3 regions of the Roseovarius sp. CAU 1744 genome follow, and region 2 is predicted to be linked to each of the others. Evidence: riboswitches for the same ligand, from Rfam matches in the RefSeq annotation. Region 2 holds a riboswitch; each other region holds the start of a gene.

Region 1 (3,267 bases), on a different contig from region 2:
TATAGATGGCGCAACGTATCCGCTTCATGCCGAACGCTTGTTCAGGCCAAAGAACCGCGGCCCGCTCCATTCGGCGCCCGTGATACGTTTGGCAATGGCGCTGAGAGAGGAATAGCGCTGACCATCCATCTCAAAGCCATCTGCGATGACTTGGACCCGGTAGCTCCGCCCGTTCCATTGTCGAACGAGCTGCGTGCCGTGTGTGAGTGCCTGGGTGGGCACTAGCGTTGACTTTGTTCCCGCTCGCAATTGTCGCCGGATCGCCCCGGAATGCCCACCCAACTTCTTGCACTGCAATTCAAAGCTCAGGGCTTTGCGCAAAAACCGCGATGACAGACGCGAAGCTGGCGTGGCGCCTGTCAGGGCAATCCAGGCTGTCAAGCACTTAGTGTGTTCCCAGGTTTCGATGTCCTGGACACTGGCATCCAACAGTGCCGACATCAGGCGCGCTCAGTTGTTTGTGCCCGATACACTGGCCCATTTGGTGAGGGCACGCAGGTCAAAACCAATCCTTGTTTACGCAGCCGTGAGATCTCTGCGCGAACCGTGCGTGGCTGCCAGTTGAATTTATTTTGGATCGTACTGATGGAAACGCCGGATTTGCGGCTCACGAGTTTCAGGAGCTGTGTGCGTTTGGTTTGAGGGTTCTTGTTGGTCATTTCTATCTCCAGTTTGCAACTGCGAACAACCCGCAGTCTTCTACTGAGACAGGCCCGGGAAACCGGGCAAAGTTACAGAAGGACCCCTCCTAACCGTCCATCCCACACATGCTCGCGGTGCAAAGGAAGTCCAGTCCAAATGTGCGGAAACGATATTAAGCAGATATTGTCGACTGCTGCAGCAAAGGTCCGGTGAGAGCCCAACTCGGCAATCGGGATTTTACGCTGCGAGCGCGCGCAGCACGAAAGTCGCTGCGTTCGCTCGGTTCATGACGCTGCGCGGCAGCGGAGACACTTGCCATCCATCCCGGACACGACAAAGATTTTAAGGCTAGGCTAGGGTCGCAGGACACAGCGAGCATTCGCGACGGCTAAGGGAACTTGCTCTGGCGAACATGCTGATCGCCCACATATGGACTTTTCCCAATGCATCGCGTCAAAATGAATCGAGTTTCGAAGTCAAGCTAGTAAGTGACCAGCGGATATTGAATCTCAAAGAGGATCGTTCAATCAAGGATCTGCCCGGCGCATGCCCCAACCAACAGTTACTTTATGCAGAACCTGCCGCGACGCTGACCCCGCACTGTTTGATCAAGTCGCCTCAATGCTGGAGACGTCGGAGGTGAAGGCAAGATTGCAGCAGGTGGACTGCATGTCCGGTTGCCTGCGTCCACAGACGTTGGCTGTACGACAGGACGGCAAGACCGCATATCTATTCGGTGAGATTTCTGCTCTAGATCTGCCAAACATCTTGACGTTCATCCGTATGTATCGAGACAGCCCAGACGGCAACTTTGCCGATGTACGGCCATTGGGAAAGCTGCGATTCAAGGCCATTGCCCGCATTCCGGCAGATTTGTAGTAACCCGCCCGCGACACACCGGGAGAAGCTCCAGCGATAGAGTTTAGTTTGTCGAATTCTAAAGGCAGCGACAAAATTCCATTGAACATGGCGCTGCTGAACTCTTGTACGGCGGTTTCGTACTTGACCAGCCATTGCCTTTTGAGACAGGAATAACCAATACGGTGTTCAAAAGTGCCTAAGCACTGGAACTGAAACGGGAATGAGGACGGTGGACCAAATCGCGGCACCGAAGCCTCAACCGCCCCCGCGACTGTGAGCGGCGAGCGACCTTCCAATACCACTGGCGTAAGGGCGCCGGGAAGGGGGAAGACCGCAGCGACCCGCGAGTCAGGAGACCGGCCGTGTAATAAACGCAATTTGCGCCGTCGGGTGTGACGGCAAGGAGAACTAAAATGACAACAAAAGCGATTAAGGCATCCGCTGTACGCTCAAATATGCTGCCGGCAGTGTTTGCCCTTATACTGGGTCTCGGTATTATCACAGTGACCGGCCATGTTCAGGCTTCTGGCCTGCATGACGCTGCTCACGATGTGCGCCACGCAACTGGCTTCCCCTGCCACTAAGGCCATGTTCAGTCGTATTCTGACCAGCGCGCTGTTCGCTGGTGCTGCAGCGGGGCTGATTGCCGCCCTGCTGCAGCTGAATTTCGTGCAGCCCGTACTTCTCCACGCCGAACTTTATGAGGGCGGCGAATTGGTGCATTTTGGCGCTGATCCCGTGACCGCGCACCCCGATTTGCCCGGCATGTTCGCTGAGCCGATGCGCGACGGCCTGAGCATCATCTTCACGATGTTGACTTACACCGGCTATGCTCTGGTCCTGGTGGCACTGATGTCGATGGCCGAGCGCCGGGGGCATGAGATCAACGGCCGCACAGGCCTGCTGTGGGGTTTGGCTGGCTTTGTCGCATTTCACTTTGCACCTGGTTTGTCGCTGGCTCCGGAAGTGCCCGGCGTGGCCGCAGCCGATGTCGCTACACGCCAAATATGGTGGACGTTCACTGTCGCTACGGCAGGCGTGGCCATGTGGCTGATTGCCTTTGGCGGCAATCTGATGAGCTATCTGGCCGCCGCAGGACTGTTATTGGCACCACATATCATCGGTGCACCTGAGCCCGACAGCTTCGCCGGTCCGGTTCCAACCGAGATCGGGGCGCTATTTGCGGCCCGGGCCTTTGGCATCGGCATGGCCGCCTGGGTACTGCTGGGCAGTTTTGCCGGCTACTTCTGGCAGGTGGAAGGCAAACGCGCGGCTGCTGCGGCCTGATCTCTTGTTCAATTGCGCCCCCGCCGGCCGCACCGGTGGGGGCTTTCAATTTTCAAGGAGGACAAGATGTCCCGTTCTCTCGCCCTCTTTGCCATCGGACTGATCTTTGGTGGTGGCGGCGGCTTTGTGATCGCCGCCGGCAGCGGTACCACCTTTGACGGCCATGACCACACTGACCCGGCGCAACATGACGGCACTACAGAGATGGCAGCCCATAAGCACTCCGCTGCCACTAACCTGCCAGCCGACAGCGATACCCCCAGTGTGGCGATCCAGATGATTAAGGATCCGATGACGGGCTGGAACCTGCGTGTAACGCCGCATAACTTTCGCTTTGCACCGGAAAACGCCTCCTCTGCAGACATGCGCGGAGAAGGTCACGCGCATGTCTATATCAACGGCGAAAAGCTGGGGCGCCTTTATGCCAATTGGATACACCTTCCATCGCTGCCGGAAGGCGATGTTGAGGTAAAAGTC
Region 2 (3,267 bases):
TGAAGAATAGCAAGCGTAATTTGTGTGCTAGCACGCACCACTTCCCACCTAAAGGACATCGCCTGACCGCGGGCGGAAGCGAAGCGCCCGCCGTCGCGCCAGAGACGCGCCACGGGCGGGGTGATAGCTTCACCGCAGTTTCTTCACTTCGATCAATCGCCGCCGCGTGGGGGCGCGCCGGCGATCGCGCGGCGGCCTGCGGCCTTGATTCCGCGCGGAAGCCCGAACTTGACAAGGTGTAAGGTATGCCCGGCGTGAAATCTCAGAATTCCACGCCCTTCTGTGCCTTGATGCCGGCCCGGAACGGGTGTTTGACCACCGCCATTTCGGTGACCAGATCGGCGATCTCGATCAGTTTCTCATTGGCGTTCCGGCCGGTCAGGACCACATGGGTCATCTCGGGCTTCTCGGTGCTCAGGAAGTCCACGATCTCGTCGATATCCAGGTATTCATAGCGGATGGCGATGTTGATTTCATCCAGCAACACCATGCGGTTTTCGGGATTACGGATCAACTCCTTGGCCTTTTCCCAGCCCTTGCGGGCGGCGGCGATATCGCGGGATTTGTCCTGGGTTTCCCAGGTGAACCCCTCGCCCATCGCGTAGAACTGGCAGAGATCGCTGAAATGCGCCTCGATCAGCGTGCGCTCGCCGGTCTGCCACGCGCCCTTGATGAACTGCACCACCGCCGAGGGCATCCCGTGCGCGATGCAGCGCAGGATCATCCCGAACCCCGAGGAAGACTTGCCCTTCCCGGGCCCGGTATGGACGATGATCAACCCCTTCTCATCGGTCTTGTCCGCCATCAGCTTGTCGCGCGCGGCCTTTTTCTTGGCCATTTTCGCCGCGTGGCGGGCTTCGTCGTCGGTATCGGCATCTGACATGGCGTATCCTTTGCTTGACAAAACGGGGCGCAATGCCGCAGGTGAGGCACGTGCTGGTTTCTGTCTTAGGACAGACGAAGAGGGAATGCGATAGGCCAGGCGACCTTTGCAAGGTCAAAGCCGAACCGCAGCCGCCCCCGCGACCGTGACCGGAGAGGGTGCCCAACCACTGGCCCGCAAGCTGGGAAGGTGGGCAACCCGATGGGCCGATGGCCCGGAATCCGCAAGCCGGGAAACCTGCCAGCGCAAGTGATGTGACGGGCGAACGGGGTGTGTCGCGACCGGCTGTTGGACGACCTGACGTGGTGTCCCTGCTGGCCTATTCCCCATTCGCCACAAGATGAAAGGGATAAGATGGCCGAGGTTGTCGTGACGATCTGCACCACCTGCCGCGCGGGCCAGCCGACCGATGACGAGGGGCCGCGCCCCGGTTCGCGCCTCTATCAGGCGCTGTCGGGCGAGGAACTGCCCGAGGGTGTGCGCCTGCGCCCGGTCGAGTGCCTGTCGGCCTGCAAGCGCGGCTGTTCGATGATCGTGGCCGGCGGACCGGACCGCTGGACCTACATCTATGGCGACATGGACCCGGACCTGCACGTGCCACAGATCGTGGACGGCATCCGCGCCTATGCCGGCACCGAAGACGGCCTTGTTCCCTGGCGTGAGCGCCCCGAAGTCTTTCGCAAGCAATCCATCGCCCGTATCCCCCCGCAGGAGTAAGCCCCCATGTCCGATCTCACGAAAATTCCTGTCACCATCGTCACCGGCTTTCTCGGCTCGGGCAAGACGACGCTTATTCGCCACCTGATGCAGAACCCGCAGGGCAAGCGCCTGGCGGTGCTGGTCAACGAGTTCGGCACCGCCGGCGTGGATGGTGATATCCTCAAGACCTGCGCCGACGAGAACTGCCCGGCGGAAAATATCGTCGAGCTGGCAAATGGCTGCATCTGCTGCACCGTGGCCGATGATTTCATCCCGACGATCGAGGCGCTGATGGCGCTGCCGGAAACCCCCGATCATATCCTGATCGAAACCTCCGGTCTGGCCCTGCCGAAACCGCTCCTGAAGGCGTTCGACTGGCCCGCGATCCGCTCGCGCATCACGGTGGACGGCGTGATTGCCCTGGCCGATGCCGAGGCCGTCGCCGCGGGACGTTTCGCGCCCGACGAGGATGCCGTTCAGGCGCAGCGCGAAGCGGATGACAGCCTGGACCACGAAACGCCACTGTCTGAGGTGTTCGAGGATCAGATCGCCTGCGCTGATATCGTGCTTCTGTCCAAGGCCGACCTGGCCGGGGAAGAAGGCCTGGCCAGGGCCCGCGCCGTGATCGAGGCCGAAACCCCGCGCAGCCTGCCAACGATCCCGATGACCGACGGTATCATAGACCCGCGCGTGGTGCTGGGGCTGGGCGCCGCCGCCGAGGATGACCTGGACGCCCGTCCCTCGCACCATGACGGACATGACGACCACGAGCATGACGATTTCGAAAGCGTCGTGATCGAACTGGGCGAGGTCGAGGATGCCGAAGCGCTGAAGGCGTCGATCATCCGGTTGGCGCGCGAACAGAACATCCTGCGGGTCAAGGGCTATGTCGCGGTCAGGGACAAGCCGATGCGCCTGCTGGTCCAGGCCGTCAGCGAACGGCTGCGCGCCCAGTTCGACCAGCCCTGGGGCGACACGCCGCGCCGTTCGCAACTGGTGGTGATCGCCGAGCATGACGATATCAATCCCGATGCCATTCGCGCGGTCCTGGCCGCCTGATCCATGCATGTCGTCTTTCGCGAAAGCCACGGGTTAGAGGAGACCGACACCCCCCGGGACCTGGGCCAGAGCCCGGCGGATCTGGTGGTGCTGTCTTTCTCCGACAGCGACCTGGGGGCTTTCGCGGCAGGCTGGCATCGGGCCGCCGGCAAGCTGCCCACGCTGCGCCTGGCAAATCTAGTGGCGCTGAAACATCCCCTGTCGGTCGACACCTATGCCGAACAGACGCTCAGCGGTGCCAAGGCGGTTCTGGTGCGGTTGATCGGCGGCGAAAGCTATTGGCCCTACGGGCTGGCAACGCTTCAGGACATGGCCCGCCGGCAAGGGATCGCGCTGGCGATCCTGCCTGCGGATGGCCAGCCCGATGAGCGGTTGGATGCGCTGTCGACCCTGCCGGTATCGACCCTGCGGCGGCTGCAGACGTTGTGCGACACCGGCGGTGCGGTGGCCGCCCAGGCCGCGCTGGCGCAACTGTCGCTGGCCGCGGGGCTCTATGCCGGGCCGGTGGCCGGGGCCAAGACCGTGCCCGAGGCCGGGTTCTATGCGCCCGGTCTGGGTGTCGTCGCCGCCCCGGAACAAACCGGCCGGCCGCTGGTGCTGGTCAGCTTCTACCGGTCGTACCTGAC
Region 3 (3,267 bases), on a different contig from region 2:
AACTGGGCATGTGCCCGGTCAACGCAATCCGTGTGGCCTATACCGGTGAGCTGGGCTGGGAATTGCACCACCCCATCGAAATGCAGAATTACCTGTTCGACCTGCTGGAAAAAGCCGGTGAGAAGCACGGCATGAAGCTGGTCGGTGCCCGCGCCCAGAACTGGCTGCGTCAGGAGAAATCCTATCGCGCCTTTGGCACCGAGCTGGGCCGTGACGCGACCCCGCTCGAGGCTGACCTGCCGCGTTTCGTCGATCTCGACAAGGATTTCCACGGCAAGGACAAGCTGGTCGAAACAGGCGTGCGCGCGAAATGCTGCACGCTGCTGATCGACGGGCCGGACGATGCCGACCCGTGGGGCCGTGAGGCGCTGTATACCCCCGAAGGCACCCGCGTGGGGCGCCTGACCTCGGGCGGCTACTCGGTGCATTTCGGCAAATCCATCGGCATGGGCTATGTCACCCCCGATCTGGCGGTCGAGGGCACCAAGCTGCAGGTCAAGATGCAGGACAGGCTGTGGGATGCGGTTGTCACCTGTGACAGCCCCTACGATCCGAAGAACGAAGTCATCCGCATCGACGGCTAGGATTTTCGGATATCCGCGATCAAGATCGGGGCGGGGCCGTCTGAGCTCGCCCGCCCGCCGCTGACGCCGGCATCGGCTGATCGGGAGGCGCCCGCAAGACGGCGTGGCCGCCGTGAGGGTCATCCACGCTCTGCGAATCAATGACGGGTCAATTACCTGGCGTAACGTGTTGGGAATAAACAGATGTGGCCGGGCAAGACACGACCCGGCCACGACCTGTTGGACTTTTCATATTGGGCGATGCGCAACGGGAGGAGATGTCGCGAACCGCCGAAACCTCGGGCCGATCACGATGGGAGGAGGTATCGCTTTTGACCTTTGGTGACCCCAGAATGCCGCAATGCAGCGTGACCGCAAGGCAAACTTGCTGCAACTGCAAAACAAACGGCGTGCGGCGGCTGGAATGCATGGAATTTGAGACGGCTGATACTTCTTTAGGCAGAAAATTTTGCCGTGGCCAAAAACCTCTTGTCTCGTTGCATGTTCCCGGCCACAATCAGGGTCCAAGGTGCCGTCGGTCAGGGCGGAGAATTGGGAAGCCGGTGTGATTCCGGCGCTGCCCCCGCAACGGTAAGGATGGGGGATGCTGCAACAGCCACTGGGCCTTGAAGGTCTGGGAAGGTGCCGCATCCGCAACCCCGCCAAGCCCGGAAACCAGCCTTGGACAAACGTCAAACCGCGGGGGGCGGTGGGGACGGTTGCCGCGGCGCCTGGCGTGCCTGCAATCATCCCGGTCTCTCTCTGCCCCATCCGGCCCGGGGTGCGGCCGGGGAGAAGATAAAGATGAGCATTTCCCGTATCCTCGATGGGCTCGAAGTCATCGACGCAACCGGCGCGGACGCGCTTCAGGCCGCGCGTCTGGGGTTCTTGGAATGGGCATTTTGTGCCCGTGACGGCGGGACTCCGCAGGCGGCACGCGCCGCGTTGGGCAGCCGTGCCGTGCAGAACGCCAGCAGTGACGCCGCGCGCGCCTTCGTGAGCTTTCTCCAAGAGGCGACGCAACCCCTGACGCCACGCCCCCGGCGGCGCACACGCCTGTTGCACTGACATTGCATCGGAAAAATTAAAACGGCGGCGCCCAGGGAGGAGAAGGCACCGCCGTTTCGATCTGCGTATGGCCCCAGGGAGGAGGAGAAAAGGACCATCCGCAATTCCGTTTGGGCCAGTGGCCCGGATTTTTGTCGGCAGCGGCACCTCGAGGGGAGGTGGTGCCGCTGCCGCTGGTCAGATGCCCGATAAGGGGGAGGAGAGGGGCATCCGATCTCTTTGCGCTCAGGCGCGTGTGCCGTAGACCGCTTCGCTGGCCGCGGCGATAATGCCCGAGCGGGACAGGCCCAGATCGGCCAGTTCATTGTTGCCCAGCTTGGACAGTTCGGCGACAGTGCGCCGATAGGCACGGTAATCCGCGATACGGGTCATCAACGCGTAAACAGCAGCGCTGATCTCGATCTGCAGTGCGCTCGTGGCGCCGTGTTTTTCAGTTGCAAATGCCATTGTCAGGCTCCTTGCGTCATCATCATCATTCTGCGCTGGTCAATTACGAGCGCCGTTTCGTTGAGGCCTAGATACGCCGATGCTGCGGATGCACAACCCCTGGCGCAGCAATGCTGCTATGCAGCATGTGCATGGCAGAAATATCGTTAACCTAATGAAATAATGAAGATTTATGGTTAACAGGTGCTTCAGCGTTGGTTGTGAAAAATGGCTATCCATGGAAACGGACGTTACGTCAGAAAATATCGCCCGCGTCGCGACATGACCGACGAAACACGTCGCGCAGCACTTCGCAGCAACTCCTCGCCCGGTGATTGCCCGCGTTCGGCCCGTCGAATAAGCTGGGGCGCAGAACACGTTGACCAGAAAGTTCTGCCATGGATATTTTCGAAGCCGGAACACGCGCACCTTCAGACGGGGGGCACGATTATTTCACCGGTCAGGTACGGATTGAACCGGTGCATTCCGCACCAGAGCCCGCCCGGTTGCGCGCAGTGATCGTCACATTCCAGCCCGCTGCGCGCACCGCCTGGCACACCCATCCCCTGGGGCAGACTTTGCATGTTCTGTCGGGGCTCGGATGGGCGCAGAGCTGGGGCGGCCCGATTCGCGAGATCCGCCCTGGCGACACCGTCTGGTTCGCGCCGGGTGAGAAACACTGGCACGGCGCCGCGGCCGATCAGCCGATGACCCATCTGGCGATGCAGGAGGCGCAGGATGGCTCTGTGGTTACGTGGCTGGAAAAGGTCAGCGACACGCAATACCTGGCAAGATAGCGCGAGGCGCTAAGCCTGCGATCGGTGGTCGCGTAGCGACGCCATGCGCTCTGTGGCTGGTTTGGCGGATTGCGGGTGGGTGCCGGCTATCTGGGCCTTTCGATCGCGATCAGACCCAGTGTACGGGCGGCGGTTATCGACAACACCGCGCTATCCAGCCCCTGACGCGCCTGATAGGCGCGGATGGCGGCCCGGGTTCGGGCGTCCATCTGGCCGGTGATTGCGCCGCGATACAGGTCGCGCGCTCCGAGCGCCCGCTGCAACGTGGCGATGAATTCCGGGGTCAGCTGATCGGCGCAGGGGGTCTCGAACCAGGTTTCCCGGCGTTCACGAACGATCGCCTGTCGGGATTCGGTTCTGTAGACGGCCGGTTGGGCGATGCTGCCGTCGCTGCGCCGCTCGGCTGGTTGGAC

The links. A riboswitch is a leader RNA that binds a small molecule or an ion and turns the genes downstream of it on or off. The one in region 2 is predicted to bind cobalamin.
Region 1: another riboswitch for cobalamin. It lies ahead of AAFO92_RS00115 (CbtB domain-containing protein); the one in region 2 lies ahead of AAFO92_RS19955 (DUF1636 domain-containing protein).
Region 3: another riboswitch for cobalamin. It lies ahead of AAFO92_RS17295 (hypothetical protein); the one in region 2 lies ahead of AAFO92_RS19955 (DUF1636 domain-containing protein).

Annotation. Positions count from the first base shown of each region.
Region 1 is NZ_JBDOQV010000001.1:15,927-19,193, forward strand. Features, by position in the region: gene AAFO92_RS00095 (recombinase family protein) at 1-70, opposite strand, end outside; gene AAFO92_RS00100 (DUF2924 domain-containing protein) at 25-441, opposite strand; gene AAFO92_RS00105 (DUF3489 domain-containing protein) at 441-659, opposite strand; gene AAFO92_RS00110 (DUF1636 family protein) at 1,189-1,521, shown strand; cobalamin riboswitch at 1,667-1,883, shown strand; gene AAFO92_RS00115 (CbtB domain-containing protein) at 1,917-2,087, shown strand; gene AAFO92_RS00120 (CbtA family protein) at 2,092-2,790, shown strand; gene AAFO92_RS00125 (hypothetical protein) at 2,857-3,267, shown strand, end outside.
Region 2 is NZ_JBDOQV010000011.1:45,938-49,204, forward strand. Features, by position in the region: gene AAFO92_RS19945 (hypothetical protein) at 1-10, shown strand, start outside; gene cobO (cob(I)yrinic acid a,c-diamide adenosyltransferase) at 263-883, opposite strand; cobalamin riboswitch at 921-1,143, shown strand; gene AAFO92_RS19955 (DUF1636 domain-containing protein) at 1,238-1,600, shown strand; gene cobW (cobalamin biosynthesis protein CobW) at 1,607-2,641, shown strand; gene cobN (cobaltochelatase subunit CobN) at 2,645-3,267, shown strand, end outside.
Region 3 is NZ_JBDOQV010000008.1:200,739-204,005, forward strand. Features, by position in the region: gene AAFO92_RS17290 (FAD-dependent oxidoreductase) at 1-584, shown strand, start outside; cobalamin riboswitch at 1,074-1,262, shown strand; gene AAFO92_RS17295 (hypothetical protein) at 1,368-1,631, shown strand; gene AAFO92_RS17300 (DUF1127 domain-containing protein) at 1,857-2,078, opposite strand; gene AAFO92_RS17305 (cupin domain-containing protein) at 2,456-2,854, shown strand; gene AAFO92_RS17310 (peptidoglycan-binding domain-containing protein) at 2,941-3,267, opposite strand, start outside.